One region of the Legionella nigrisilvae genome, then DNA from elsewhere that is predicted to be linked to it. Evidence: riboswitches for the same ligand, from Rfam matches in the RefSeq annotation. Region 1 holds a riboswitch; each other region holds the start of a gene.

Region 1 (7,362 bases):
AAATAAAATTGCGTAACCTAATTAGCAATGGATTGCTTATCATAATTAAATGGGTCATTACCCCGGTTTTTTTCAAAACTCCTGCTGCAATGGGGTGACGTTCACTGTGGTAACTATCCAGTAAGGCATCATGTGCCAATCCTTTATGTACGAGCGCTAATTTCCAAGCCAAATTATAGATATCTTGTAAGCCAGTGTTTAAACCTTGTCCCCCCATAGGACTATGAACATGCGCTGCATCACCTGCAAAAAATACCCGACCATAACGATAATTTTGTATCTGTTTGTGATCGATACCGAATTGGCTGATCCAAACAGGATCATGAAGTGTGGCTGGATCCGTACATCGCAATTTAAAAGCCTGGACTATATCCTCCATTGTGGGCTCCTGGCTCATAATTTTTTCGGGGGCGGTCATAACGATACGATACCGTTTTTCTCCCATGGGAAAGCATGCGGCTGGGCCTTTGTCACTGACATAAAGAATAAATTTATCTTCAGGTAATTTCCAATCAATCAATACATCAGCCAACCACCATGTTTGCTTATACGAAGAACCTATAAATTCGGCATTAACTTGCTTTCTTAAGGTGCTGTGTGAACCATCACACGCAATAACCCAACTCACCTGAACTACTTCGATACGGCCATCAACATGTTTTAGGGTAGATACGACATGATTGGAGCCTTGTTCTATTTGTGTAAGTTCCGTTTGCCACTCAACATGCAATCCTCTATCAATCAACCCTTGATGGAGAATTTGTTCTGTTTTACTTTGTGGAAGATCAATAACAAAATGGTAATTTGCTTCTACGTTTGCATAGGTTGCATGAATTAACTCTTGACCTTTAGATTTAAACAAGACGCCATCAACTTTATGTCCTTGAATCAGAATTTCTTCGATAAAACCACAATCCCTAAGAAGATCAAGTGTTCGAATATGAATCGCTAATGCTTTGGATTTATCACTAGTTGTTAACTTTTTATCAATTATCCGACAATTCAAACCCTGACGAGTTAGTTCGTTTGCACAAAATAAACCCACAGGTCCAGCCCCAACAACCAGGACATCTAGTAATTCGTCCGACATTGTCAGTCTCTCATAAGCACACTTATTTATTGTAGCAATTTTATTTCTACAAGTTCGAAGCTCTAAATTTTTCCCTTATAACTATCATTAAAAAGTTGAGTTAATCCTTCTCTATAAGAAGGATAAAGCAGGTCTATCTTTAATTCTTCTTTAATCTTAGCATTAGAAACCCGACGATTACTTGCATAAAATTGTTGTTCCATTGGAGATAGGGTTGCTGTTTCCCATGAGAGAAGTGGTAAAGGCGGCCGATTGAGTAATGATGCAGCGTAGGCATCCACAATATGCGCCGGGGTAGGTTCATCGTCCGCAACATTATAAATTGAATAAGGCTGCGAATTCATTATGGAGGCCTTAATGACTGCAGCAATATCCGCAACATGGATTCTGGAGAAAACTTGTCCCTCTTTGTAAATACTGACTTTTTTTCCGCCGATGATTCGTTCTATTGCATTACGATGTGGTCCATAGATTCCTGCCAATCTAAAAATATGAAATGGAATTCCTTGTGCTCTGGCGAAAATCATCCATTTATTTTCGGCAACTAATCTTAACTTACCTTGACTTCCTGCTGCTTTAGAGTCCGATTCCTCCGTTACCCAAGCCCCCTGATGATCCCCATAAACACTTGTAGAAGAAAGATATCCCATCCATTGAATATGTGTTTTGTTTTGCATGATTAAATCACTAAAACATGAAAGGACAGGATCACCTTGTCCTGAAGGAGGGATACTGATTAAAATGTGAGTTGCCTTATTTAAGAAATAGGTTATTTCCTCCCCATTAAAATCAATGAGTTTGTAATCTTTTTGAACATTATTTAGAATTTTATCTTTATCTCGAGTTGTACCAACCACTCTAAAATTCAATTGAGAAAGTTCTCTTGCTAAAAATTCGGCCGTATAACCAAAGCCAAAGATAAAAAAGTATGGGAATTCAGGAAAATGTTCCATGACTGTAAACCTATAAATTTATAGTAATAGTTGATCTTATTCTTTGACCACCAGGTCCGCTAAACTAAATCCCACCACATTTTAATTCTGTTACTAACCGTGAACTAATTTCATGACACGCTTTCGAAAATTTGGACCGGGATCCTCTTTATCGGTTTGATAATTCGGATCGCGTTCAAGCCAAAGTGAGGTGTTTTTAAAATTCAAATATTCATTATGTCCAATAACATATTCTATTTCAGGATATTTCTTTTTGAGATAACACACTAAAAATGCATTGGCTTTAGTTTGGGCCTCAGTTAGATCATCCTTACCATCTATTCCGCCTATATTTTCAATGCCGATCGCATAATGGTTCAATCCAATAACATGTCTTGCCATCCAGTGTTCTGGCATGAGCTGATAAATACTTCCATCACGATCAACTAAAAAATGACTTGAGACATTCAAGGTACCCGGCAATTCTTTAATACGGGGTGAGTTCTGTGGGAACGTAGGCGAATCAAAAACACGAAAAGTCGCCTTGAGCGTAGAAATACATGTCCAATGCAAGACGATCATTTTCGGTTCAATTTCAATTGAATTAGAGTCAATCCCATAATGAGCTAATTGATATTGGCGTGTTAAAGCAATTCGTTGTTTATTAAATTGGATAGGTTTCTGATGGATAACTTGCGGATCATAACACGAAAATGCATGGGCCAAAGAGTTTAAAAACAATGAGCAGAATATGAAAGTTTTCATTTTTTCAACACCATAAAGTAGGCAGCCACATAATCGGGCAAATGACGAGCTGCTTGGGTGAACTCCTCTCTCCCCGCATAACTCCCTGCTAGAAAATCAACTTGGTATAAATTGTTTTGGAATGCACCACCTGTATCTGCAAAAATACCAGCTCGGGTCACCACTTTACCTGTTCGATCGGGGTATTGTATCAACAACAGTTTCCCTAAACCAAAATGTTCAAGATCTGCGGCAAAAGTGACCTCTGGATTTACTGTAATTTTATGATCTGCGTCTTTTCCATACCCTTTAATTCCTGCTACCCCTTTAAAATACCAGTAACGTTCTTGTTGATAGGGGTTTTTAGCTTTGTCGTATGCAATATTATTGCAACGATGAACATTAAAGATTTTTGTCTGGTTCTTGCCAAAATCTGCGACCAGAGTGCCCTGCATTAATGCCGCTTCTAGATCATCTCGGTTAAAATAAGCCAAAACAGGAACATTCTTATTCGTCAATGCACCTTTTAATATAGCTTGCTTCCCATAGTGGAAACGTGTCAATTCGGGTTTTGCATCGGCCTCTTCAACTGTTAATGATTCCTCATCTCGAGGAAGTCCGTACAGAGCAAATGGATAGGCTGCGCTAGGCTGGGTTGATGCCTTTGCACGGTGTACATAATATTTGGTCATTAAAATTTTATCTTGGGGCAAATGAGCAAGAAGTGATTTTTTTCTCTTCAAAGGTTTCGCTTGTTCCAGATCAGGATACCAGCGAACGAAATCAAAATGTTTTTTTATAAACGCAGGATTGTTCAATTCGTTTTGGTGTTGGCAAATGAATATTAAAGTGGCTTTGACTCGTGCTACGGGTACAGGGAAAACAGTACCCTCATGAATAACACGTGAATCATAATGGTTGCCCTTATTTAAATAAGCCAGGGTTTCTTTAGCAGTTGAACATAATGCAGCTCCGTTGATCTCATACTGACTGGCCGAAGATGGTTCCGCCGGTACAAAATGAGGAGCAGCAAAAACTTGAAGATTTACTAATAATCCATAAAAGAAAATTTTAATTTTCATTCTTTACAATAAGTACGTGTGAAAACAAAATGATACCACATGCACCTCTTGAAATTCTAAGAATTACATAAGAAGAACTTTATACATCCTGGATTATGAATTTAATCAGAGTCTTCCTTGGGTAAATAACGTGCAGACTAGGCAGCTTCTGCCTCACGCAATCCTGAGTCATCCGATTCGGCTGTTAGACGATTAAAATGCCAAGAACTATAAAGCGCACCAAGTCCACAAACAATTAAACCTAAAGGCAAGGCATTTAGCGTTTGCATTAGCAAATAGGCACTTATGATTGTTAAAACCGATGAGCCAAACATACGCACGGTATGGATTATAGCCAGTGCAAGTCCGGTATTTTCTTTATAATCTGCGAGCATGATGGACATGGTAGCAGGAGCAGCTAAGCTAATTCCTAAATTACAAATTAATGCAAAAGATAGAGCATACAAATTGAATTCATAAAAAGCTGCGCACACTAACATCGCAAACCCACCAATAATAATAAACCAAGCTCCAAGATAAATAGTCGATGCCATGCTGAAATATTTACGAAGCCAAATACCTAAATAGTTGCCCACAATTATATTTAAGCCATTAATAATAAAAATAATACCGTATACCAAAGGGGAAAACCCAAATTGATCAATAATAATATAGGACGAATTAATCACCGAAAGCATTACGGCTGCGAAACTAAACATCATAATAAAAGAACCACTCCAAAGAGTGGGAGATGGAATGATCTCTTGGTAGGCTTTAATTACTTTATTAACCATAAAAGATTCTTGAGGTTGTTTCCAAAAAGGAGACTCAAACAATCCTTTACGCGATTGCAGTAATAGTGTTATTCCAATTACCGCCATTAATATGAAATTAGCCTGCCAACCATAATAGGTAAAAATCAGTGAACCCAATACCGGAGCAAGAATAGGTGATATTGAAACAATCATCGAAACATAGGACAGAACCTTAGCTCGCTCTATGGTATCCTCAAAATCCCGAGATATTGAAAAAGCAATCAAATTCGCACAACACAAAGCAAATCCTTGTAAGGCGCGTCCCAGAATGAGTACATAGATATTCGTTGCAAAAGCACAGATTAAACTGGCAAGAACAGCAAGGAACAAGCTGCCTGGTAACAAACGGCGTCGTCCAAAATGATCGATTAATGGTCCCCAGATCAATTGGGTCACACCAAACACAAGCAAATAAATACTTAAGGTTAATTGACTTAAGCTATGAGTGGTACCAAAAACATTAGTGATATAAGGCAGCGAAGGTTGATAAAGGTCAAAGGTAAGTAAGGAAAAGGCTGATAATAATCCAATTAGCAAAATCGAAGTTCGTGGTTGGGACATAATATTCATTTTAAAAAAGAAAGCGGGCCATTATAGTAAAATCTCGCTATTTTTGCTCTAAGTTTAAGAAAAAATTTGGGACCTTCGGCCATGATTTCTTGAGGCTTTGATAAGCGCAGCAAGACCTAAGACATCCCGAATGTTACGGGAGATGGTAGCAAAATTCCCAAGGGTATGCTGCGCCTCCTAGCGCTATTTCCAATTAACCTTTACGAATCAAATAATTACTCCCAGCATGAATTACTTTTTTCATCCGATTATCTTCTTCTGGGTTAGGTTGACATGCTTTAAAGGAGTCTTTTAGTGAGGCTACACTAATAGGTAAGACAGGACGACTATCGGTTTCTAAATAACCTTCTTTATTCTTAAAAATAGTAAAATGGTCCGAGGCAAATTCTTCACATTCGCTTAACGTTTCATCCTGACAAATCGAAAATTTAATCGATCGTTCCACACGGTAAGACTCACCTACTTCATCCGCAAACACCATATCACCATATACTATGCTATGCCGGGTTCCACAAAAATAATAGCCATATTTATATTGACCATTCTCTGTAACATCAGTTCGAATATATCGTCCATCTCCTTGAGTAAGCCCATTGAGTGTCACAATATGGCGGACTTCCTCTTTGGGACCACTTTCCGCAATGGCTCCACCCGTTAGGGCCAATCCCATGATTAACAATGTAATTCTTTTCATTTTTATTCCTTATCTGAAAAAACATCCTCAAGGAACCAGTCTTTAAGGATCAATGATCTACTCTAATATCAATTTGGAGGAAAAAATTTTTACCAAACTGACATCGTGGTCTCATTATCCTAAGAAAAAATCACTTTGAACAGATAAAAAAATATTGCTTTTTGATTAAACGAAAGTCAAGTTGAGCACAATAGTACGAAATCAAAACCTTTTGCACAAAGAGTCTCGGTGTATACCTACAACGAAAACGCACGTATTCTAAATAGACCTTCAGCATTCGCATGATTCATGTTAGAATGATTTTTGTACATTGGGGGTGCCCGTTAATGGCTGAGAGGAATTAAACCAACCCTTTGAACCTGATCTCATTCGTCTGAGCGGAGGAAAATGTGTCTATTGTTATGCTCTCAGGTATGATTGCTTTTATTACTTCCTTTATTGGTTTATTACCCCAAATTATCAAATCGTTAAAAACCCGATCAACCCAAGATCTCTCCATGATTATGCTGATTAATTACCTCATTTGTTCAGTAGCTTGGATCATATATGGAAGTAGCACCGACTCATTTTTTGTAACCAGCTCTAATGTAGTGGGTTTAATTGTCAGTTTGCTCCTTATTTTATTAAAAAGACATTATGATACACGATGTAATTAATTTAACTGGGTATCAATCCATTTTATGCCTCAATGGAAATTTACCTGATTCATCTTTTTTCATTGCGATGAATTTGCCAATTATTGCAGCTGATGGCGCGGCAAATAGTTTATTTGAACAGGGAATTCGTCCTCAATTAATCACTGGGGACTTAGATTCAGTCCATCCAGCTCTTCTGAAAAACCACCCTTTTCTTCATATCCCGGATCAAAGCAGGAGTGATTATCAAAAAGCCCTGGGTTATTTAAAAGACCAGGATTTATTACCCGCTATTGTGGTTGGGGTAAATGGGGGACATTTGGATCATGTACTAAATAACATGAATATCTTTATGGGGACCAACTGTCTTTTATATGCACCACCGATAAGGGGATTTGTGCTGAATGCACAATCCAAGATTAATCTTTCCTTGCCAGTCCATACAAAAATTTCATTAATGGGAATACCAGAAGCAATCCTCTCTTCAATTGGTCTGCGATGGGAGCTCAATAATACTCATCTTTCATTTCCAGGACAAACCTCATGTTTTAATCGAGCTCAAACACCTGATATTGTTTTGGAGGTTCATCATGGTTCAGTTTTAGTTTTGGTTTATGAACAAATGATCGAGGATGCAGCACTATCATTCCGATAGACTCCATCTCGATGATGTTTCATTGAATACATCATAAAGCATGAACTAATTCTACAGTTCCTATTTAATTAACTACAATTGAGCAACTATCACCTTTAGTAATTAAAGTGACAATACTATCTTTAGTTAGAACTTGGGATCCGCATAGCACGTCGGGACCAAAGGC
Region 2 (7,362 bases), on a different contig from region 1:
TCTGGTTATGCAACTCAGAATCAACACATTTTTGGATTTCAGGAAGATTTTTAAACAATGCATCATTTTGTTGATAAAAATTAAGTGTATGGCCGCTGTCTTCCTGCAATAAAGCCCGAAACAATTCGAACAATTTAGCATGGAGCAACGAATTTTCTTTATCCACTTTAGGTAGTAGATATTTAAGGGTAATTAAAAATAAAGAATCCTGCGGATTTTCTTCGAATGTTTTTCTGCAAAATTGAAGATAATCCATGAATAAAATGTGTTGCTCTACCTTCTTAATGTCTTCCTGAGTATCAAGACCTTGTAGCTTTCCAAGACGGGCATTTCTCAGAAGCACACGGTTAGTGTGACGTGCTTGAAGTTCTTCCAGTTCGAGAAGTTCTCGAGATAGGTGTTGATTAGATAGATGAAAAATTTTTTCATCACTTTGAAGCCAGTTAAAAAGCTTTGTGATCATCTTTTGGCTCGAAAGGGTAACGTAAGCATAAGATGTACTACAAATGATCTTGAGTCAAGATATTATTTGTGCTTTCAGAGTCAAATTTGAGCTCAGTGATATTGGAAGATCGGTAATGAAAAAAAATATTAACCACTCTAAAAATAGAGCATGGTATGCATTAAAAAAACAGTAGGTTTGTGGATTTAGTTGTTAGTGGGAGTTGCAAAAAATATTCTAGCTTGATCCATGAGAAATACATTGAAATAGGAGGTAAAGAAATGGGAGTAAGTCTGATTAATGGGCGCATAACCAGACTTACATGCAGACTACAACGAGGAGAGTAACCACATCCTTGTGGTATAGCGTCTTCCATGATGCTATAAATTCCTTTTAAGACATCCACTGTCATTCCTCGTTGTAGTAAGCATAACAAAATGTTTTAAATTAGCATTGCCTTTTTATCTCATATTCGTGTAAGAAATTTCTCAAACTTGAGATTGAACCGCAAAAAAACAAAATTTGCTCTACGTACTCCGTTTATATGTAAGTGTAAAAAAACATAAGGCATCTTGAGATAAAAATTAGCTGGCAATTCAATCCCATCTCAAAGAATAAACTTAGGGCAAGGCGTTTAAAGAGAGATCTATAGGCCTTAAAATTTTTGGATTTCATTTAATTTAATTTTTTTATATAAAGTTTTCCGTGTTAATCAATCCTTAAGCTTATGTGTTTTACACTGATAAAAAGTCAAGAGGAGACTACCATGTCAAACAAGAAACTAACTGAACGTTTAAATCGGGAACTTGATGAGCTTGGAGTTCCTGCCTTAATGACAGAACGCGTACAAGTGTGCTCTAAGTTGTTCCAATTACCTAAATTTAAAATTGAAGCTCTTTTACATGGAGTCATCGCTTTGGACTCTACCTCCATGCAAAAAGTTGCTAATGAGCTCGAGGTCAGTATGGATTGGTTGTTTGGAAAAACCAAAGAAACCACTCATTAGTCACATTAACCTAGCCCGGGAGACAAAACTCCCGGGCTATTCATAAGAACCCATGGGCTAAGCTTTAACAGGAGTGACTCATGAGGCAAGACTCATACGGTATCCACCCCTTCATTGAGAATCAAGTTTTGAGTAAGACATAGAACCATAAAACTGGAAGCATAATAATTGCAAATACTAACGTTTACATGCACATGAAGTAGCATGTAAACGATGAATGAAGTGAGATGAAACAAATAATTTAATCGATTAGTTCCAATGAGGAACTTTCAGTGATGCCATAGGATTTATTTTGCATATCATGACAAACGATGATAAACATTCACTCCATGGTTAAAGACATCAACAGCGTTTGCAATCCTGGGAATTGTAGAGTTACCTGAAAAAAAGGCGATTCCTGCTTGTATTCCTCGGCCAACATTACCACCTATACCCAAATTGTTATATGAGTTAGGGGCGATTGCTTCTAATGCGTGAATTGCCACGTCGGGAAGATATTCAATTGCTGAGGCATCTGGATTAGTAAGATACTGAACCATAACTAAAGTTGCAATGATGGCATTGTAGCCACGATAGACAGTGAGCCAGTTCAAAAGGTTGTACGTAGATACAGATTGTGAGGGGGTTTGTTGTTGCTTTTCATAAGACATTATTAGTACTCCTAATTCGTGATCCAAAAAAATTATTCCTCGCGCCACATTATAAATTAAACAATATTTAAATCACATATTTAATAAAAAAGTATTTTAAGAACAATTATTTACTGAGCGTTACTGAGCGGAAACTCTTGGGCTAAAAAGTAATCAAAGAATAGTTGTATCCATCTTACATTTTAAAACTATTATTGGCTGAGGGGCTAAGCTTCATCCCATTAAGTATTTTTTCGAATACCTCATAATTATTGGAATGGGAATTGGTATTAATTATGGGAAAAAGTAGATGTTGAAAAAAATCGGCTCTTTTTTCGATTTCTTCGGCATAGGTCTCTGCTACAAGTTCAGGCTCATTTTTAAAAGCGCCACAACCCCAGGCACCCAGAACTGCATGGGTTTGTCCCACAAGGATTAAGGTATCCAGTTGAGCCGCAATTCGTCGGCGTAAATCTTCTCTATGTTCTTTTAATACACTAGGCTCTTGTGATTGCGATTCAGCAAAGTGCTCGGGCGCAGCGGATCTTAATTCATAAAAAGAAAAAATACTCTCTGAAGGGAGAAACGCATAACTTAATTCTGGACTGGATGTAAGTCCAGATCCTCCATAGTCATCTACCGTCGAAGGCAGCAATACTTCCGGACCTCTAAAACATATTCTAGGTTCTGCACTATGGAGGGTTTTATAAATATCTGCAGTATCTAATGTAGGACAACGTGCTTTTACAATATCGTACTCGAGTTGGGTCATCCTTTTTCTAGCTTCTACTAATGAGGCTCCTTCTTCAGTATATATAAACAGGTTTGAAGTCTTATCGAGTTTGACGATTTTATCCATCAATGAAAGTAAACATGAACTTCGGTGCCACATATTTTCTTCTTGAGCACTCCCACCTTCTAGGACAGCACCTCCGGGATATCGAGAATTTGCCATATTCAATACGGTGTAAATTACCGCATTTTTTTTGGTTGCTGTTAACGTGGCACTTCCCCAATCCTGATATTGGACTTCAACTTTCGGGTCAACCGAAGAAGCCACAGGTTTTAATTTTTTCCAACGTTCGAAATTACTAATTGCCGTTTTCTGTAAATCTAGATATTCCTTGGGAGTAGTTACTTTAATTATTGTTTCGTGGATACTATCATGGCGCCAAAGATTACCAGATAAGCTTCCTGTCAGAAGGTTGGGTCTATGTGAGGAGTGAACCTCATGAATGGTAGAATAAATGTCATTTGCAGATACACGACCTCTGAAAAATCTCAACCGACCTAACATAATCTAGATCCTTAACTTTTGTGCATATATCGCAATGGACTCCAGTTTTCCTTTGGTTATGCGGGCAATAAAATAATCAATAAGAGCATATATTTATCATAGTGTATCTAGTTTGGAATTCAAGAAGATCTTCTAAGTTTTCACTAGTATTCGTTGAAAGATAAGAATATTTGTTTTTCTTGAGCTTCGTCGTTTTATTAGAAAAAAAGCTGAAGAGAGGCCATAATATTTTTATCTATAATTTAATTCATTAAATGAGGTATATTAAAAGTTCATAAACAAGGAGTGTTTATTATGATAAGAAATTCCATAAAAAATTTGAGTGGTCTTGTCATTCTTTCTTTTTCAATTCAAGCCCTTGCCCATGATACGATTCGAGTGCATGTCAAAACGAATGAAAAGACAGCTGCTGCATTAGGATATACTGTAGATGGTAAAAAAGTAGGAGCTCGAGGAAAGTATTATGAAGGAAAAGGGCCGGCAAATAGAGAATATGTGTTTGGATTTAGGAAAAATTCGGCCTTTGGTCCCGACGTGCTATGCGGATCCCAAGTTCTAACTAAAGATAGTATTGTCACTTTAATTACTAAAGGTGATAGTTGCTCAATTGTAGTTAATTAAATAGGAACTGTAGAATTAGTTCATGCTTTATGATGTATTCAATGAAACATCATCGAGATGGAGTCTATCGGAATGATAGTGCTGCATCCTCGATCATTTGTTCATAAACCAAAACTAAAACTGAACCATGATGAACCTCCAAAACAATATCAGGTGTTTGAGCTCGATTAAAACATGAGGTTTGTCCTGGAAATGAAAGATGAGTATTATTGAGCTCCCATCGCAGACCAATTGAAGAGAGGATTGCTTCTGGTATTCCCATTAATGAAATTTTTGTATGGACTGGCAAGGAAAGATTAATCTTGGATTGTGCATTCAGCACAAATCCCCTTATCGGTGGTGCATATAAAAGACAGTTGGTCCCCATAAAGATATTCATGTTATTTAGTACATGATCCAAATGTCCCCCATTTACCCCAACCACAATAGCGGGTAATAAATCCTGGTCTTTTAAATAACCCAGGGCTTTTTGATAATCACTCCTGCTTTGATCCGGGATATGAAGAAAAGGGTGGTTTTTCAGAAGAGCTGGATGGACTGAATCTAAGTCCCCAGTGATTAATTGAGGACGAATTCCCTGTTCAAATAAACTATTTGCCGCGCCATCAGCTGCAATAATTGGCAAATTCATCGCAATGAAAAAAGATGAATCAGGTAAATTTCCATTGAGGCATAAAATGGATTGATACCCAGTTAAATTAATTACATCGTGTATCATAATGTCTTTTTAATAAAATAAGGAGCAAACTGACAATTAAACCCACTACATTAGAGCTGGTTACAAAAAATGAGTCGGTGCTACTTCCATATATGATCCAAGCTACTGAACAAATGAGGTAATTAATCAGCATAATCATGGAGAGATCTTGGGTTGATCGGGTTTTTAACGATTTGATAATTTGGGGTAATAAACCAATAAAGGAAGTAATAAAAGCAATCATACCTGAGAGCATAACAATAGACACATTTTCCTCCGCTCAGACGAATGAGATCAGGTTCAAAGGGTTGGTTTAATTCCTCTCAGCCATTAACGGGCACCCCCAATGTACAAAAATCATTCTAACATGAATCATGCGAATGCTGAAGGTCTATTTAGAATACGTGCGTTTTCGTTGTAGGTATACACCGAGACTCTTTGTGCAAAAGGTTTTGATTTCGTACTATTGTGCTCAACTTGACTTTCGTTTAATCAAAAAGCAATATTTTTTTATCTGTTCAAAGTGATTTTTTCTTAGGATAATGAGACCACGATGTCAGTTTGGTAAAAATTTTTTCCTCCAAATTGATATTAGAGTAGATCATTGATCCTTAAAGACTGGTTCCTTGAGGATGTTTTTTCAGATAAGGAATAAAAATGAAAAGAATTACATTGTTAATCATGGGATTGGCCCTAACGGGTGGAGCCATTGCGGAAAGTGGTCCCAAAGAGGAAGTCCGCCATATTGTGACACTCAATGGGCTTACTCAAGGAGATGGACGATATATTCGAACTGATGTTACAGAGAATGGTCAATATAAATATGGCTATTATTTTTGTGGAACCCGGCATAGCATAGTATATGGTGATATGGTGTTTGCGGATGAAGTAGGTGAGTCTTACCGTGTGGAACGATCGATTAAATTTTCGATTTGTCAGGATGAAACGTTAAGCGAATGTGAAGAATTTGCCTCGGACCATTTTACTATTTTTAAGAATAAAGAAGGTTATTTAGAAACCGATAGTCGTCCTGTCTTACCTATTAGTGTAGCCTCACTAAAAGACTCCTTTAAAGCATGTCAACCTAACCCAGAAGAAGATAATCGGATGAAAAAAGTAATTCATGCTGGGAGTAATTATTTGATTCGTAAAGGTTAATTGGAAATAGCGCTAGGAGGCGCAGCATACCCTTGGGAATTTTGCTACCATCTCCCGTAACATTCGGGATGTCTTAGGTCTTGCTGCGCTTATCAAAGCCTCAAGAAATCATGGCCGAAGGTCCCAAATTTTTTCTTAAACTTAGAGCAAAAATAGCGAGATTTTACTATAATGGCCCGCTTTCTTTTTTAAAATGAATATTATGTCCCAACCACGAACTTCGATTTTGCTAATTGGATTATTATCAGCCTTTTCCTTACTTACCTTTGACCTTTATCAACCTTCGCTGCCTTATATCACTAATGTTTTTGGTACCACTCATAGCTTAAGTCAATTAACCTTAAGTATTTATTTGCTTGTGTTTGGTGTGACCCAATTGATCTGGGGACCATTAATCGATCATTTTGGACGACGCCGTTTGTTACCAGGCAGCTTGTTCCTTGCTGTTCTTGCCAGTTTAATCTGTGCTTTTGCAACGAATATCTATGTACTCATTCTGGGACGCGCCTTACAAGGATTTGCTTTGTGTTGTGCGAATTTGATTGCTTTTTCAATATCTCGGGATTTTGAGGATACCATAGAGCGAGCTAAGGTTCTGTCCTATGTTTCGATGATTGTTTCAATATCACCTATTCTTGCTCCGGTATTGGGTTCACTGATTTTTACCTATTATGGTTGGCAGGCTAATTTCATATTAATGGCGGTAATTGGAATAACACTATTACTGCAATCGCGTAAAGGATTGTTTGAGTCTCCTTTTTGGAAACAACCTCAAGAATCTTTTATGGTTAATAAAGTAATTAAAGCCTACCAAGAGATCATTCCATCTCCCACTCTTTGGAGTGGTTCTTTTATTATGATGTTTAGTTTCGCAGCCGTAATGCTTTCGGTGATTAATTCGTCCTATATTATTATTGATCAATTTGGGTTTTCCCCTTTGGTATACGGTATTATTTTTATTATTAATGGCTTAAATATAATTGTGGGCAACTATTTAGGTATTTGGCTTCGTAAATATTTCAGCATGGCATCGACTATTTATCTTGGAGCTTGGTTTATTATTATTGGTGGGTTTGCGATGTTAGTGTGCGCAGCTTTTTATGAATTCAATTTGTATGCTCTATCTTTTGCATTAATTTGTAATTTAGGAATTAGCTTAGCTGCTCCTGCTACCATGTCCATCATGCTCGCAGATTATAAAGAAAATACCGGACTTGCACTGGCTATAATCCATACCGTGCGTATGTTTGGCTCATCGGTTTTAACAATCATAAGTGCCTATTTGCTAATGCAAACGCTAAATGCCTTGCCTTTAGGTTTAATTGTTTGTGGACTTGGTGCGCTTTATAGTTCTTGGCATTTTAATCGTCTAACAGCCGAATCGGATGACTCAGGATTGCGTGAGGCAGAAGCTGCCTAGTCTGCACGTTATTTACCCAAGGAAGACTCTGATTAAATTCATAATCCAGGATGTATAAAGTTCTTCTTATGTAATTCTTAGAATTTCAAGAG
Region 3 (7,362 bases), on a different contig from region 1:
GGCGCTGCTGTAGTCCCCGCTGCAGCTAGAGCATCACTAATAAAAAAACTCATATTGTCTCCTTTAATCTACTATTGATAATCGCGTGACATCATATAGGGAATTGGTCTTAAGGTAAATGAATCAACGCGGAAATTAAAACAGTTTTTCACAATAGCGGTTTTTATTTTGAACTATAATTCTCTCGAACTATTAAAAAGAAATTCAAATGAGCAAATCTAAGGACTATTCATAAAAAAAATTTTTTCTTCCATTCCAATGTTATCAAAGTGTAGCCTTAGGCAGCATAGAGTTACGTGAGTAGAATCTTTAGTTAGCCCAGTTTTACGTCCGTCATAGAACCTAGTCCATTAGCTAAATGGTAAATGGTGCGAAAGCCAGCCTGTCTTAATAGCATCCAAGCTCGCTTACTTCTTTGACCTGATTGGCAATAAACGAGAGTGGGTTGTAGAGGATTTAATTCATCAAGGCGGTCTGGCAACTCAGCCAAGGGAATGAATCGTCCTCCTAAATTATAATTTCTGTGTTCTGTCTCTGTTCTTACATCCAGCAATAATGCGTCAGTATTTTGTTGTAAAAAGCCGGGTAATGCATGTGAGGAAACTGCAAAAGACTCCATCTCATAGGAGGATACGCATTGAGAAAAAACACTTTTTTCCATTGTTTGGTCGTAAACACAGAACTGACATTGTTTATTTTTTACCAAATGAATCTTTTTTATCTCCATCGATAGAAAATCTATCCACAGCAAACGATTCAATAGAGAAACACCACTTTGGGTGATCCATTTAATAATTTCTGTCGCTTGCATGATCCCGAGCAAACCAGGAAGAGTCCCTAAAACCCCACCAGTTTGACAATTTCCAATTGAATCGGGGATTACTGGAAATAAACAGTGTAAACATGGGTTCTTTTTACCATAAAACAAGGAACAATGACCTTGAAATTGGTAAGCGCTGGCATAAACGTAAGGTTTTTGCAATCGATAGCAAATATCGTGAGTCAGGTAACGAGTATAAAAATTATCCGAGCAGTCAGCTACAAGATCATATTGTGAAATGATACCTTTTGCGTTCTCATCACTTAAACGAACCTCATAAGATTGGATGTTAATATTTGAATTCAAAGCCTCTAATTTCAGTTTTGCAGTGGCTGCTTTTAGTTGGTGGATGTCTTTTTCTTGGTAAAGTATTTGCCGATGTAAATTACTTTCCTCAATAACATCATCATCAATTATGCCTAAAGTCCCTACCCCAGCACCAGCAAGGTACGGGAGTAACGTCGCTCCAATTCCTCCCGCGCCAACACATAATACACGTGCTCTTTGGAGTTTTTCTTGTCCTTGAAGACCTATCTCTTCTAATTTTATTTGCTGTATATAGCGTTGTACCTCGGATGAAACAGACATACTCAGCCCTCATTGTTCCATTAAACTTAAAAGCTTTAGGGTGGATTGTTGTGGATCTTCTGCTTCTGTAATTGCAGAAATAAGAGCAACACCTTGGATACCGGTAGCCACTACAGCAGGCATACGCTCAATATTAATTCCTCCTATTGCGACTAAAGGATAATGTAAGGTACGGATCCAACGTTGTAAGCCTTCAATGCCTTGGGCGGTAAAAGACATTACTTTGCTTGTTGTTGGAAAAATAGGGCCAATTGCAATATATGAAGGACGCAGTGCATGCGCTCGTGCGACTTCGTAGTAACAATGAGTACTCACTCCCAGCAAAATCCCCTGCTTTCTAAGTGCCTCAAGATCTGCAGTATCCAAATCGGATTGTCCTAAATGCACTGCTTCAGCATTTAACTCTAAAGCCATTTCCCAGTAATCATTTATAAATAGAGTTGCCTGATGCTTTTTAGCCAGGGCGATACTTCGTCGCATTTCTTCTTCTAGGCTTTTAGTTTGTTCTTTAACTCGTAATTGGATGGTTTTGACTCCAAGATTCAAAAGCCGTTCTACCCAAGAAAACCGATCAACCACTGGATAAAGACCTAAACGATGACATGGCTTAAATGGTTGCGGTGGATCGTATAATGGTTCGGAAGCAAGATAAGGTAAATCTGCTTCATCTTCTGGAAAAGCTCCATAATAAACATTATTTTGTCCTCGACGTACTGCCTGATGAACATACATTTTTGCAATGATTAATGCATCTTCAAGTAAATGGCCAAGAGCCAGTGCACCAGTAATTGCCGCGGAGAGAATCGAACGAAGTTCTGGATATTTTGAATCAGAAACACGATTTTGAGTGAGCCAAAAAGAAGTGGTTCCATTGGTCCAATAATCATGCTGACGTGAGGATTTCTGCATAGTCGATCCTAAGAGAAATACACTTTTAGCGCCAAAAGCTAGCAGTTTATGTGCCGCCTCTTGCATGGCTTGGTGCGTTTCTACTTGGCCATTTAAAATGACTTCAGCTTCACGTGTATTCAGCACCAAAACATCGGCAAAAGAAAATCTTACAGTACCCCTTTTCTCCTCACCATCCTTCCATAATGATAAGTTAAAATCCCAAACTACTGGGCCGGTATAATGATTGAGAATTTGCAGGTCCTCGGTAGAGAATCTCTCTTCAATTTTGATTGCAGCAGGCCGATTCTCGATTTGAAATCGCTGTGTTGGCAACAGACCCAAGCCGCGAAAAGTTTTTTTATCTGCTTCATTATCCGTGTTGCACCACACAACGCTCATAATGCGGTCTCCTGATGCCAAAATGGCGTATCGATTAAAGGGGTACACGATTGTGCCGTAATTCGTTCAGGCATAAGGCCTGCTTCAAAAGCAGAACGTCCTGCGATGACTGCATGTGAAAAAGCTTCAGCCATGGTTACTGGATGAATCGATGAGGCCACCGCGCTATTTAATAAGACCGCATCAAAACCTAATTCCAGAATCCGTGTGGCATGAGAAGGTTTCCCGATTCCTGCATCGACAATCAGAGTAATATCAGATAATCGTTGGCGTAAGGTCTCCAATGCAAAGGGGTTTAGCAAGCCTTTTCCAGAACCTATAGGAGCGGCCCAAGGCATCAAAATCCTACATCCGCAATCAACTAATCGCTGACATAAAACTAAATCCTCCGTACAATAAGGGAATACTTCAAATCCTCGTTTCACTAATTCAGTAGCCGCATGCAGCAATTCAAAAGGCTCGGGTTGTAAACTGTAATCATCTCCTATTACTTCCAATTTAATCCAGGAAGTTTGAAATAATTCACGTGCCATTTCGGCTGTAGTAATAGCAGTTTGTGCGTCACGACAGCCCGCAGTATTAGGCAGTATATGGCAACCCAAAGAACGTACAGTCTGCCAAAATAAATCTCCCCCCATATTACAAGGCATTTGCCGTTTTAAAGACACCGTAATTACGTTCGTTTTAGAGGCTCGAACAGCCTCGGTCATTACCTCAAGTGATGGATAGCCTGCTGTACCTAGAAGTAATCGACTTGTTAACGGTTTATCTGCTAAATACCACATACCCTATCCTCCCTGCATCGGAACAATTAAATCAATACGGTCTCCTTCACACAATATAGTGTTGGAAAACATAGGCTTAGGAACGAACTGATTATTTATTGCTATTGCTACATGCGCAGCAATACCTTCGATTTGCTCAAGTAGTTCCTGTAAGGTACAAGATGAATCAAGAGTGAAGGATTTATCATTTATAAAAATGATCATGAATAAGCCTCCCAAAGCTCAGGGTAACAAAGGTCTTTTTGATTGCTCTTTAGTCCACGTAAAATCTCTTCTACTAATGCCGGAGCAATTAAATATCCATGCCGATAGAGTCCATTAACAGCAATAAATTGTTGGGCATATCTTATACGTGGCTGATGGTGGACTAAAGTCGGACGGCAATGTGTTACTGTCTTAATTATCCGTGCTTCAGCAAAACCTCTATGCACGTAGTAGGCAGCAGTTAATAATTCAAGTGTTGTACGCACCGAAATAGGACTGGAGTCTTCTGTTTCTAATTCGCTGGCGCCGATAAGGTAATAAGAGTTAGGACGAGGTGCAATATAAATATTATATCGTGGATGCAAAAGACGTATCGGCCTGTTTAATTGAACATCCGGTGCATACAGCCAAAGAAGTTCACCACGAAGCCCACGTAAATTTGGAAAAGTACTTTTGGCTCCAAGCCCTCTGCAATCAAAAACAAAATCAAATGGATAAAGCGCTCCTCCTGTTTCTATCTTGCCTGGATGCACCCAAGAAACAAAACTATAATCTCGCCAGATAACACCGCACTGACAAAGATGTTTTTTAAGTTCCTGCAACAAGGTCTGATTATCAAGTTGTGCTTCTTTGGGAAAATAATAAGCCATTTTTAAATGATTCAGTTCTGGTTCCAGTTGACTTAGTTCATTTTGAGGGAGCAACTGATAACAGGAATCGCTTAATTTATTTACAATTCTGGAACTAAATTGCTGCCATTCTGCTTTATCTTGGGGATGATGCACTACAAGAGATCCTTTTTGGCAAAAATATACGGGCACCTCTAACTGATTTAGAATGGACTCCCATAAAACGTCAACTGACTCCATACCCAAATTAAAAATCATTTGGTCCGCCTTATCGAGTTCAGACATGGGTGACAAAAGTCCTGCTGCTGCATTACTGCAATTATTAAAAAATCCTTCTGCCTCGAATAATGTCACTTGCCAGCCTTCGTTTTTTAAACGTAAAGCTAATAAACATCCCATAACTCCAGCACCAACAACAGCAACGTTTTTCATTTAATGAATCACTTTTCAATATTACAGCCTGAGTGCAGCCGCACATAGGCTGCATCCTTAATTTCATTCACTAACACAACATGCAATGGGTTCTAGGTCAGAATGAGGAGTTTTAGGAAGGAACTCATTTGTATAACAAGAATTAACCGCAAAAGACTCATTGATAATTCCCAAATGCTTGCCGAACCGCTCTACCTTATTCCAATCACGCTCCACATTTAAAAGCGTGCGCGAGAAAAAAGGTAAACTACGGATGAAAATTGTATGGTACATAGGAGTTCTTAATTGAGGCTTTGCCCTACATAAAAGTTCATAGGCTTCGTCGGGATTTTCGGTGGTAAAGGCCGCACCACGTTGGGTGGCATTGAGAAATCCTTTAAGAAGTTCTGGTTTTTTTAACATGCGTTCTGGCACAATAAATTGAATGGAGCAAAAACAACAACAGCCTAATCCGGCAAGCTGATCGATACGCAGAAATACCGTTTCACCTCGTAAATGTTCTAACTCAACTTTCTGAAAATTAATAAAACCAATTCCTGTATCTATGAGGTCACGACAAATAGCATCAGTAACATTCATGCCGATGCGAACTGTTTCATAACTTGAAGGATCAATCCCAGCTAAAGTTGCCAAATTATCAATAATGATTTTGCCAAACTCACCAATATAACCAACTCGTTTACCAACAATATCCTGAAAAGATTGAATGCCACTGGATTTAAGGGCAATGAGTCCAGTAGGAGGTTCATCCAATAATGTACCAATTGAGGTAACAGCATAGCCTTTTGCACGAGCAGCTAAGGTATGAATCATAGCTTTGACCCCAAAATCAACATGCCCCATTCCCACAATTTCGGTTACATCGCTAGGATCGCTTGGCTCTAAAATCGCCAGCTTAATACCCTCCTGTTGATAATAACCTAACGCATGGGCAACAAAGATGGGGGTATGATAAGGGTTTGCATACCAATTAAGTAGTAAGGTAGTTCTCGTAGATAACGCGCTCATGCCATAGCTCCTTGTATTAATAAATAAAATAGGATGGCTAGAGGTATCGCGCTAAGACTTAATAGAAGAAAGAATCTGTATTCCGCGAGTCGTAAAACTTAACAGAGCCCCCATCATTTGGATACAAAGTACTCTGAAATTAACTGGCTTAAATAATACAGATTTAAGGCGTTCTTACGCTGGTATGAACCAGATCAAGTTCAACGGGTATTTCTCAGTCGTTAATAACGACACCCCGCGCCATCAAATTGTCCGTAATGCTATCGGGTATGGAAAAAACTGTCAAACATTATTAGATACCCCACTCATCCGCTTACGGACACTTTCTCTCCAAAAGGAAGCAGGGAACATAGCTCCCCACTCCCCTTCTCATGAAAATACATCTTTATGGCAGTGAGGGTTAAAGTGACGGGTTAAAGATCAACAACTAGAATCATAAATTTTGCACATAAAACACATTATGTTGAATCAAAAATCGCTGACATAATAAAGGAGTATGATGCAACAGATGGTGTAAATAAGCCCGGGTAAATTGTTGCGAGCATGTAGGACAAACACAGTTCGCATCGATCATTTCAAAGTCCATTGCTGCTTTTGAATCCATTAGGTCCACAGTGCCAGTGTGGCTGTACACTCTTCCTTGTGTAGCTGCTTGTGCTGGCTCATCCGTCTCAATAAATTCTATCCCCTGTTGAAGCAAGCCCTGGATTAACTCAGAATCAAAACAGCCCGCTACATAACGAGGGATATTGGCCCATTGGTCTAATTTTGCACCATTCGGTTCATTCAAAATTTTAAAATAAACCCCATGGGGTAGAATAACCGTATGCTTTTCTAAGTCATCACTATGAAGAAAGGGGATGATATCCTCATTCCAATTATCCCAAATTTGTGGAAAATCACGCATGATATTTTGGGGCAAGAGTATTGCGTTAGGCTTAAGATGCTTGATTAGTTCGATAAGTTCCTCAGCGGTCAATTTGATTCGAGAACCATCATAAGGAGACTTGAGAACATAAACTTTTTCTTTATTGGCAACAAGTGAGGCGGCATTGATTATCATCACCCCTGGACATGCCAGATAATGCGCTAAATTAGATATTTTTTTAAGTACATTTTGACCAGGCTTATACAACAAACTTTCTAAGGAATAAGATGCTGCGGTAACCTTTGCCTCTTGCCAATTGGCCGTTGTGAGGCACAAACCGGCCTCTGAAGTTAAAACAGGGATAAAATTTTGTATTGCAGCCAACATTCCTGATCTCCTGATTTACAGCAATAAACTGGTGTCGCCATAACTAAAAAACCTGTATCTTTTTTCAATTGCTTCCTGGTAAAGCATCATTGCTTGTTTATGGCCAATAAATGCTGAAACGAGCATTAATAAAGTAGACTCGGGCAAGTGAAAATTAGTCATTAATCCATCGCAAATCTTAAACTCATATCCTGGGTAAATAAAGATATCTGTGTCTTTATTACAGGGCGTCAGTGTTCCATTTTGTGCAGCACTCTCAAGACTACGCAAAGCGGTTGTACCTACTGCAATTACACGATTTCCAGCAGCCTTCGTGAGGTGTACTGCCTCACACAATTCAGCACTTATTGT
Region 4 (7,362 bases), on a different contig from region 1:
GTGCTGAATTGTGTGAGGCAGTACACCTCACGAAGGCTGCTGGAAATCGTGTAATTGCAGTAGGTACAACCGCTTTGCGTAGTCTTGAGAGTGCTGCACAAAATGGAACACTGACGCCCTGTAATAAAGACACAGATATCTTTATTTACCCAGGATATGAGTTTAAGATTTGCGATGGATTAATGACTAATTTTCACTTGCCCGAGTCTACTTTATTAATGCTCGTTTCAGCATTTATTGGCCATAAACAAGCAATGATGCTTTACCAGGAAGCAATTGAAAAAAGATACAGGTTTTTTAGTTATGGCGACACCAGTTTATTGCTGTAAATCAGGAGATCAGGAATGTTGGCTGCAATACAAAATTTTATCCCTGTTTTAACTTCAGAGGCCGGTTTGTGCCTCACAACGGCCAATTGGCAAGAGGCAAAGGTTACCGCAGCATCTTATTCCTTAGAAAGTTTGTTGTATAAGCCTGGTCAAAATGTACTTAAAAAAATATCTAATTTAGCGCATTATCTGGCATGTCCAGGGGTGATGATAATCAATGCCGCCTCACTTGTTGCCAATAAAGAAAAAGTTTATGTTCTCAAGTCTCCTTATGATGGTTCTCGAATCAAATTGACCGCTGAGGAACTTATCGAACTAATCAAGCATCTTAAGCCTAACGCAATACTCTTGCCCCAAAATATCATGCGTGATTTTCCACAAATTTGGGATAATTGGAATGAGGATATCATCCCCTTTCTTCATAGTGATGACTTAGAAAAGCATACGGTTATTCTACCCCATGGGGTTTATTTTAAAATTTTGAATGAACCGAATGGTGCAAAATTAGACCAATGGGCCAATATCCCTCGTTATGTAGCGGGCTGTTTTGATTCTGAGTTAATCCAGGGCTTGCTTCAACAGGGGATAGAATTTATTGAGACGGATGAGCCAGCACAAGCAGCTACACAAGGAAGAGTGTACAGCCACACTGGCACTGTGGACCTAATGGATTCAAAAGCAGCAATGGACTTTGAAATGATCGATGCGAACTGTGTTTGTCCTACATGCTCGCAACAATTTACCCGGGCTTATTTACACCATCTGTTGCATCATACTCCTTTATTATGTCAGCGATTTTTGATTCAACATAATGTGTTTTATGTGCAAAATTTATGATTCTAGTTGTTGATCTTTAACCCGTCACTTTAACCCTCACTGCCATAAAGATGTATTTTCATGAGAAGGGGAGTGGGGAGCTATGTTCCCTGCTTCCTTTTGGAGAGAAAGTGTCCGTAAGCGGATGAGTGGGGTATCTAATAATGTTTGACAGTTTTTTCCATACCCGATAGCATTACGGACAATTTGATGGCGCGGGGTGTCGTTATTAACGACTGAGAAATACCCGTTGAACTTGATCTGGTTCATACCAGCGTAAGAACGCCTTAAATCTGTATTATTTAAGCCAGTTAATTTCAGAGTACTTTGTATCCAAATGATGGGGGCTCTGTTAAGTTTTACGACTCGCGGAATACAGATTCTTTCTTCTATTAAGTCTTAGCGCGATACCTCTAGCCATCCTATTTTATTTATTAATACAAGGAGCTATGGCATGAGCGCGTTATCTACGAGAACTACCTTACTACTTAATTGGTATGCAAACCCTTATCATACCCCCATCTTTGTTGCCCATGCGTTAGGTTATTATCAACAGGAGGGTATTAAGCTGGCGATTTTAGAGCCAAGCGATCCTAGCGATGTAACCGAAATTGTGGGAATGGGGCATGTTGATTTTGGGGTCAAAGCTATGATTCATACCTTAGCTGCTCGTGCAAAAGGCTATGCTGTTACCTCAATTGGTACATTATTGGATGAACCTCCTACTGGACTCATTGCCCTTAAATCCAGTGGCATTCAATCTTTTCAGGATATTGTTGGTAAACGAGTTGGTTATATTGGTGAGTTTGGCAAAATCATTATTGATAATTTGGCAACTTTAGCTGGGATTGATCCTTCAAGTTATGAAACAGTTCGCATCGGCATGAATGTTACTGATGCTATTTGTCGTGACCTCATAGATACAGGAATTGGTTTTATTAATTTTCAGAAAGTTGAGTTAGAACATTTACGAGGTGAAACGGTATTTCTGCGTATCGATCAGCTTGCCGGATTAGGCTGTTGTTGTTTTTGCTCCATTCAATTTATTGTGCCAGAACGCATGTTAAAAAAACCAGAACTTCTTAAAGGATTTCTCAATGCCACCCAACGTGGTGCGGCCTTTACCACCGAAAATCCCGACGAAGCCTATGAACTTTTATGTAGGGCAAAGCCTCAATTAAGAACTCCTATGTACCATACAATTTTCATCCGTAGTTTACCTTTTTTCTCGCGCACGCTTTTAAATGTGGAGCGTGATTGGAATAAGGTAGAGCGGTTCGGCAAGCATTTGGGAATTATCAATGAGTCTTTTGCGGTTAATTCTTGTTATACAAATGAGTTCCTTCCTAAAACTCCTCATTCTGACCTAGAACCCATTGCATGTTGTGTTAGTGAATGAAATTAAGGATGCAGCCTATGTGCGGCTGCACTCAGGCTGTAATATTGAAAAGTGATTCATTAAATGAAAAACGTTGCTGTTGTTGGTGCTGGAGTTATGGGATGTTTATTAGCTTTACGTTTAAAAAACGAAGGCTGGCAAGTGACATTATTCGAGGCAGAAGGATTTTTTAATAATTGCAGTAATGCAGCAGCAGGACTTTTGTCACCCATGTCTGAACTCGATAAGGCGGACCAAATGATTTTTAATTTGGGTATGGAGTCAGTTGACGTTTTATGGGAGTCCATTCTAAATCAGTTAGAGGTGCCCGTATATTTTTGCCAAAAAGGATCTCTTGTAGTGCATCATCCCCAAGATAAAGCAGAATGGCAGCAATTTAGTTCCAGAATTGTAAATAAATTAAGCGATTCCTGTTATCAGTTGCTCCCTCAAAATGAACTAAGTCAACTGGAACCAGAACTGAATCATTTAAAAATGGCTTATTATTTTCCCAAAGAAGCACAACTTGATAATCAGACCTTGTTGCAGGAACTTAAAAAACATCTTTGTCAGTGCGGTGTTATCTGGCGAGATTATAGTTTTGTTTCTTGGGTGCATCCAGGCAAGATAGAAACAGGAGGAGCGCTTTATCCATTTGATTTTGTTTTTGATTGCAGAGGGCTTGGAGCCAAAAGTACTTTTCCAAATTTACGTGGGCTTCGTGGTGAACTTCTTTGGCTGTATGCACCGGATGTTCAATTAAACAGGCCGATACGTCTTTTGCATCCACGATATAATATTTATATTGCACCTCGTCCTAACTCTTATTACCTTATCGGCGCCAGCGAATTAGAAACAGAAGACTCCAGTCCTATTTCGGTGCGTACAACACTTGAATTATTAACTGCTGCCTACTACGTGCATAGAGGTTTTGCTGAAGCACGGATAATTAAGACAGTAACACATTGCCGTCCGACTTTAGTCCACCATCAGCCACGTATAAGATATGCCCAACAATTTATTGCTGTTAATGGACTCTATCGGCATGGATATTTAATTGCTCCGGCATTAGTAGAAGAGATTTTACGTGGACTAAAGAGCAATCAAAAAGACCTTTGTTACCCTGAGCTTTGGGAGGCTTATTCATGATCATTTTTATAAATGATAAATCCTTCACTCTTGATTCATCTTGTACCTTACAGGAACTACTTGAGCAAATCGAAGGTATTGCTGCGCATGTAGCAATAGCAATAAATAATCAGTTCGTTCCTAAGCCTATGTTTTCCAACACTATATTGTGTGAAGGAGACCGTATTGATTTAATTGTTCCGATGCAGGGAGGATAGGGTATGTGGTATTTAGCAGATAAACCGTTAACAAGTCGATTACTTCTAGGTACAGCAGGCTATCCATCACTTGAGGTAATGACCGAGGCTGTTCGAGCCTCTAAAACGAACGTAATTACGGTGTCTTTAAAACGGCAAATGCCTTGTAATATGGGGGGAGATTTATTTTGGCAGACTGTACGTTCTTTGGGTTGCCATATACTGCCTAATACTGCGGGCTGTCGTGACGCACAAACTGCTATTACTACAGCCGAAATGGCACGTGAATTATTTCAAACTTCCTGGATTAAATTGGAAGTAATAGGAGATGATTACAGTTTACAACCCGAGCCTTTTGAATTGCTGCATGCGGCTACTGAATTAGTGAAACGAGGATTTGAAGTATTCCCTTATTGTACGGAGGATTTAGTTTTATGTCAGCGATTAGTTGATTGCGGATGTAGGATTTTGATGCCTTGGGCCGCTCCTATAGGTTCTGGAAAAGGCTTGCTAAACCCCTTTGCATTGGAGACCTTACGCCAACGATTATCTGATATTACTCTGATTGTCGATGCAGGAATCGGGAAACCTTCTCATGCCACACGGATTCTGGAATTAGGTTTTGATGCGGTCTTATTAAATAGCGCGGTGGCCTCATCGATTCATCCAGTAACCATGGCTGAAGCTTTTTCACATGCAGTCATCGCAGGACGTTCTGCTTTTGAAGCAGGCCTTATGCCTGAACGAATTACGGCACAATCGTGTACCCCTTTAATCGATACGCCATTTTGGCATCAGGAGACCGCATTATGAGCGTTGTGTGGTGCAACACGGATAATGAAGCAGATAAAAAAACTTTTCGCGGCTTGGGTCTGTTGCCAACACAGCGATTTCAAATCGAGAATCGGCCTGCTGCAATCAAAATTGAAGAGAGATTCTCTACCGAGGACCTGCAAATTCTCAATCATTATACCGGCCCAGTAGTTTGGGATTTTAACTTATCATTATGGAAGGATGGTGAGGAGAAAAGGGGTACTGTAAGATTTTCTTTTGCCGATGTTTTGGTGCTGAATACACGTGAAGCTGAAGTCATTTTAAATGGCCAAGTAGAAACGCACCAAGCCATGCAAGAGGCGGCACATAAACTGCTAGCTTTTGGCGCTAAAAGTGTATTTCTCTTAGGATCGACTATGCAGAAATCCTCACGTCAGCATGATTATTGGACCAATGGAACCACTTCTTTTTGGCTCACTCAAAATCGTGTTTCTGATTCAAAATATCCAGAACTTCGTTCGATTCTCTCCGCGGCAATTACTGGTGCACTGGCTCTTGGCCATTTACTTGAAGATGCATTAATCATTGCAAAAATGTATGTTCATCAGGCAGTACGTCGAGGACAAAATAATGTTTATTATGGAGCTTTTCCAGAAGATGAAGCAGATTTACCTTATCTTGCTTCCGAACCATTATACGATCCACCGCAACCATTTAAGCCATGTCATCGTTTAGGTCTTTATCCAGTGGTTGATCGGTTTTCTTGGGTAGAACGGCTTTTGAATCTTGGAGTCAAAACCATCCAATTACGAGTTAAAGAACAAACTAAAAGCCTAGAAGAAGAAATGCGACGAAGTATCGCCCTGGCTAAAAAGCATCAGGCAACTCTATTTATAAATGATTACTGGGAAATGGCTTTAGAGTTAAATGCTGAAGCAGTGCATTTAGGACAATCCGATTTGGATACTGCAGATCTTGAGGCACTTAGAAAGCAGGGGATTTTGCTGGGAGTGAGTACTCATTGTTACTACGAAGTCGCACGAGCGCATGCACTGCGTCCTTCATATATTGCAATTGGCCCTATTTTTCCAACAACAAGCAAAGTAATGTCTTTTACCGCCCAAGGCATTGAAGGCTTACAACGTTGGATCCGTACCTTACATTATCCTTTAGTCGCAATAGGAGGAATTAATATTGAGCGTATGCCTGCTGTAGTGGCTACCGGTATCCAAGGTGTTGCTCTTATTTCTGCAATTACAGAAGCAGAAGATCCACAACAATCCACCCTAAAGCTTTTAAGTTTAATGGAACAATGAGGGCTGAGTATGTCTGTTTCATCCGAGGTACAACGCTATATACAGCAAATAAAATTAGAAGAGATAGGTCTTCAAGGACAAGAAAAACTCCAAAGAGCACGTGTATTATGTGTTGGCGCGGGAGGAATTGGAGCGACGTTACTCCCGTACCTTGCTGGTGCTGGGGTAGGGACTTTAGGCATAATTGATGATGATGTTATTGAGGAAAGTAATTTACATCGGCAAATACTTTACCAAGAAAAAGACATCCACCAACTAAAAGCAGCCACTGCAAAACTGAAATTAGAGGCTTTGAATTCAAATATTAACATCCAATCTTATGAGGTTCGTTTAAGTGATGAGAACGCAAAAGGTATCATTTCACAATATGATCTTGTAGCTGACTGCTCGGATAATTTTTATACTCGTTACCTGACTCACGATATTTGCTATCGATTGCAAAAACCTTACGTTTATGCCAGCGCTTACCAATTTCAAGGTCATTGTTCCTTGTTTTATGGTAAAAAGAACCCATGTTTACACTGTTTATTTCCAGTAATCCCCGATTCAATTGGAAATTGTCAAACTGGTGGGGTTTTAGGGACTCTTCCTGGTTTGCTCGGGATCATGCAAGCGACAGAAATTATTAAATGGATCACCCAAAGTGGTGTTTCTCTATTGAATCGTTTGCTGTGGATAGATTTTCTATCGATGGAGATAAAAAAGATTCATTTGGTAAAAAATAAACAATGTCAGTTCTGTGTTTACGACCAAACAATGGAAAAAAGTGTTTTTTCTCAATGCGTATCCTCCTATGAGATGGAGTCTTTTGCAGTTTCCTCACATGCATTACCCGGCTTTTTACAACAAAATACTGACGCATTATTGCTGGATGTAAGAACAGAGACAGAACACAGAAATTATAATTTAGGAGGACGATTCATTCCCTTGGCTGAGTTGCCAGACCGCCTTGATGAATTAAATCCTCTACAACCCACTCTCGTTTATTGCCAATCAGGTCAAAGAAGTAAGCGAGCTTGGATGCTATTAAGACAGGCTGGCTTTCGCACCATTTACCATTTAGCTAATGGACTAGGTTCTATGACGGACGTAAAACTGGGCTAACTAAAGATTCTACTCACGTAACTCTATGCTGCCTAAGGCTACACTTTGATAACATTGGAATGGAAGAAAAAATTTTTTTTATGAATAGTCCTTAGATTTGCTCATTTGAATTTCTTTTTAATAGTTCGAGAGAATTATAGTTCAAAATAAAAACCGCTATTGTGAAAAACTGTTTTAATTTCCGCGTTGATTCATTTACCTTAAGACCAATTCCCTATATGATGTCACGCGATTATCAATAGTAGATTAAAGGAGACAATATGAGTTTTTTTATTAGTGATGCTCTAGCTGCAGCGGGGACTACAGCAGCGCCTCAAGCA

The links. A riboswitch is a leader RNA that binds a small molecule or an ion and turns the genes downstream of it on or off. The one in region 1 is predicted to bind thiamine pyrophosphate.
Region 2: it holds a riboswitch for thiamine pyrophosphate, as region 1 does, so the genes downstream of both, ACWTE2_RS22720 (SemiSWEET family sugar transporter) here and ACWTE2_RS05450 (SemiSWEET family sugar transporter) in region 1, are expected to answer to the same signal.
Region 3: it holds a riboswitch for thiamine pyrophosphate, as region 1 does, so the genes downstream of both, ACWTE2_RS26505 (ABC transporter substrate-binding protein) here and ACWTE2_RS05450 (SemiSWEET family sugar transporter) in region 1, are expected to answer to the same signal.
Region 4: it holds a riboswitch for thiamine pyrophosphate, as region 1 does, so the genes downstream of both, ACWTE2_RS09225 (ABC transporter substrate-binding protein) here and ACWTE2_RS05450 (SemiSWEET family sugar transporter) in region 1, are expected to answer to the same signal.

The regions. Positions count from the first base shown of each region.
Region 1 is NZ_CDRUGZ020000019.1:68,334-75,695, forward strand. It holds gene ACWTE2_RS05420 (FAD-dependent monooxygenase) at 1-1,090, opposite strand, end outside; gene ACWTE2_RS05425 (SDR family oxidoreductase) at 1,153-2,043, opposite strand; gene ACWTE2_RS05430 (N-acetylmuramoyl-L-alanine amidase) at 2,137-2,787, opposite strand; gene ACWTE2_RS05435 (hypothetical protein) at 2,784-3,848, opposite strand; gene ACWTE2_RS05440 (multidrug effflux MFS transporter) at 3,986-5,203, opposite strand; gene ACWTE2_RS05445 (hypothetical protein) at 5,406-5,906, opposite strand; TPP riboswitch at 6,209-6,309, shown strand; gene ACWTE2_RS05450 (SemiSWEET family sugar transporter) at 6,296-6,562, shown strand; gene ACWTE2_RS05455 (thiamine diphosphokinase) at 6,543-7,196, shown strand; gene ACWTE2_RS05460 (hypothetical protein) at 7,261-7,362, opposite strand, start outside.
Region 2 is NZ_CDRUGZ020000038.1:72,227-79,588, reverse strand. It holds gene ACWTE2_RS22750 (ankyrin repeat domain-containing protein) at 1-463, opposite strand, end outside; gene ACWTE2_RS22745 (hypothetical protein) at 1,209-1,448, shown strand; gene ACWTE2_RS22740 (hypothetical protein) at 1,748-2,098, opposite strand; gene ACWTE2_RS22735 (poly(ADP-ribose) glycohydrolase domain-containing protein) at 2,274-3,374, opposite strand; gene ACWTE2_RS22730 (hypothetical protein) at 3,669-3,995, shown strand; gene ACWTE2_RS22725 (thiamine diphosphokinase) at 4,060-4,713, opposite strand; gene ACWTE2_RS22720 (SemiSWEET family sugar transporter) at 4,694-4,960, opposite strand; TPP riboswitch at 4,947-5,047, opposite strand; gene ACWTE2_RS22715 (hypothetical protein) at 5,350-5,850, shown strand; gene ACWTE2_RS22710 (multidrug effflux MFS transporter) at 6,053-7,270, shown strand.
Region 3 is NZ_CDRUGZ020000041.1:99,312-106,673, forward strand. It holds gene yajC (preprotein translocase subunit YajC) at 1-53, opposite strand, end outside; gene ACWTE2_RS26480 (ThiF family adenylyltransferase) at 314-1,408, opposite strand; gene thiE (thiamine phosphate synthase) at 1,418-2,698, opposite strand; gene ACWTE2_RS26490 (thiazole synthase) at 2,695-3,483, opposite strand; gene thiS (sulfur carrier protein ThiS) at 3,487-3,687, opposite strand; gene ACWTE2_RS26500 (FAD-dependent oxidoreductase) at 3,684-4,748, opposite strand; gene ACWTE2_RS26505 (ABC transporter substrate-binding protein) at 4,812-5,756, opposite strand; TPP riboswitch at 5,911-6,004, opposite strand; gene ACWTE2_RS26510 (tRNA-guanine transglycosylase) at 6,190-7,011, opposite strand; gene queA (tRNA preQ1(34) S-adenosylmethionine ribosyltransferase-isomerase QueA) at 7,027-7,362, opposite strand, start outside.
Region 4 is NZ_CDRUGZ020000020.1:99,305-106,666, reverse strand. It holds gene queA (tRNA preQ1(34) S-adenosylmethionine ribosyltransferase-isomerase QueA) at 1-329, shown strand, start outside; gene ACWTE2_RS09230 (tRNA-guanine transglycosylase) at 345-1,166, shown strand; TPP riboswitch at 1,352-1,445, shown strand; gene ACWTE2_RS09225 (ABC transporter substrate-binding protein) at 1,600-2,544, shown strand; gene ACWTE2_RS09220 (FAD-dependent oxidoreductase) at 2,608-3,672, shown strand; gene thiS (sulfur carrier protein ThiS) at 3,669-3,869, shown strand; gene ACWTE2_RS09210 (thiazole synthase) at 3,873-4,661, shown strand; gene thiE (thiamine phosphate synthase) at 4,658-5,938, shown strand; gene ACWTE2_RS09200 (ThiF family adenylyltransferase) at 5,948-7,042, shown strand; gene yajC (preprotein translocase subunit YajC) at 7,303-7,362, shown strand, end outside.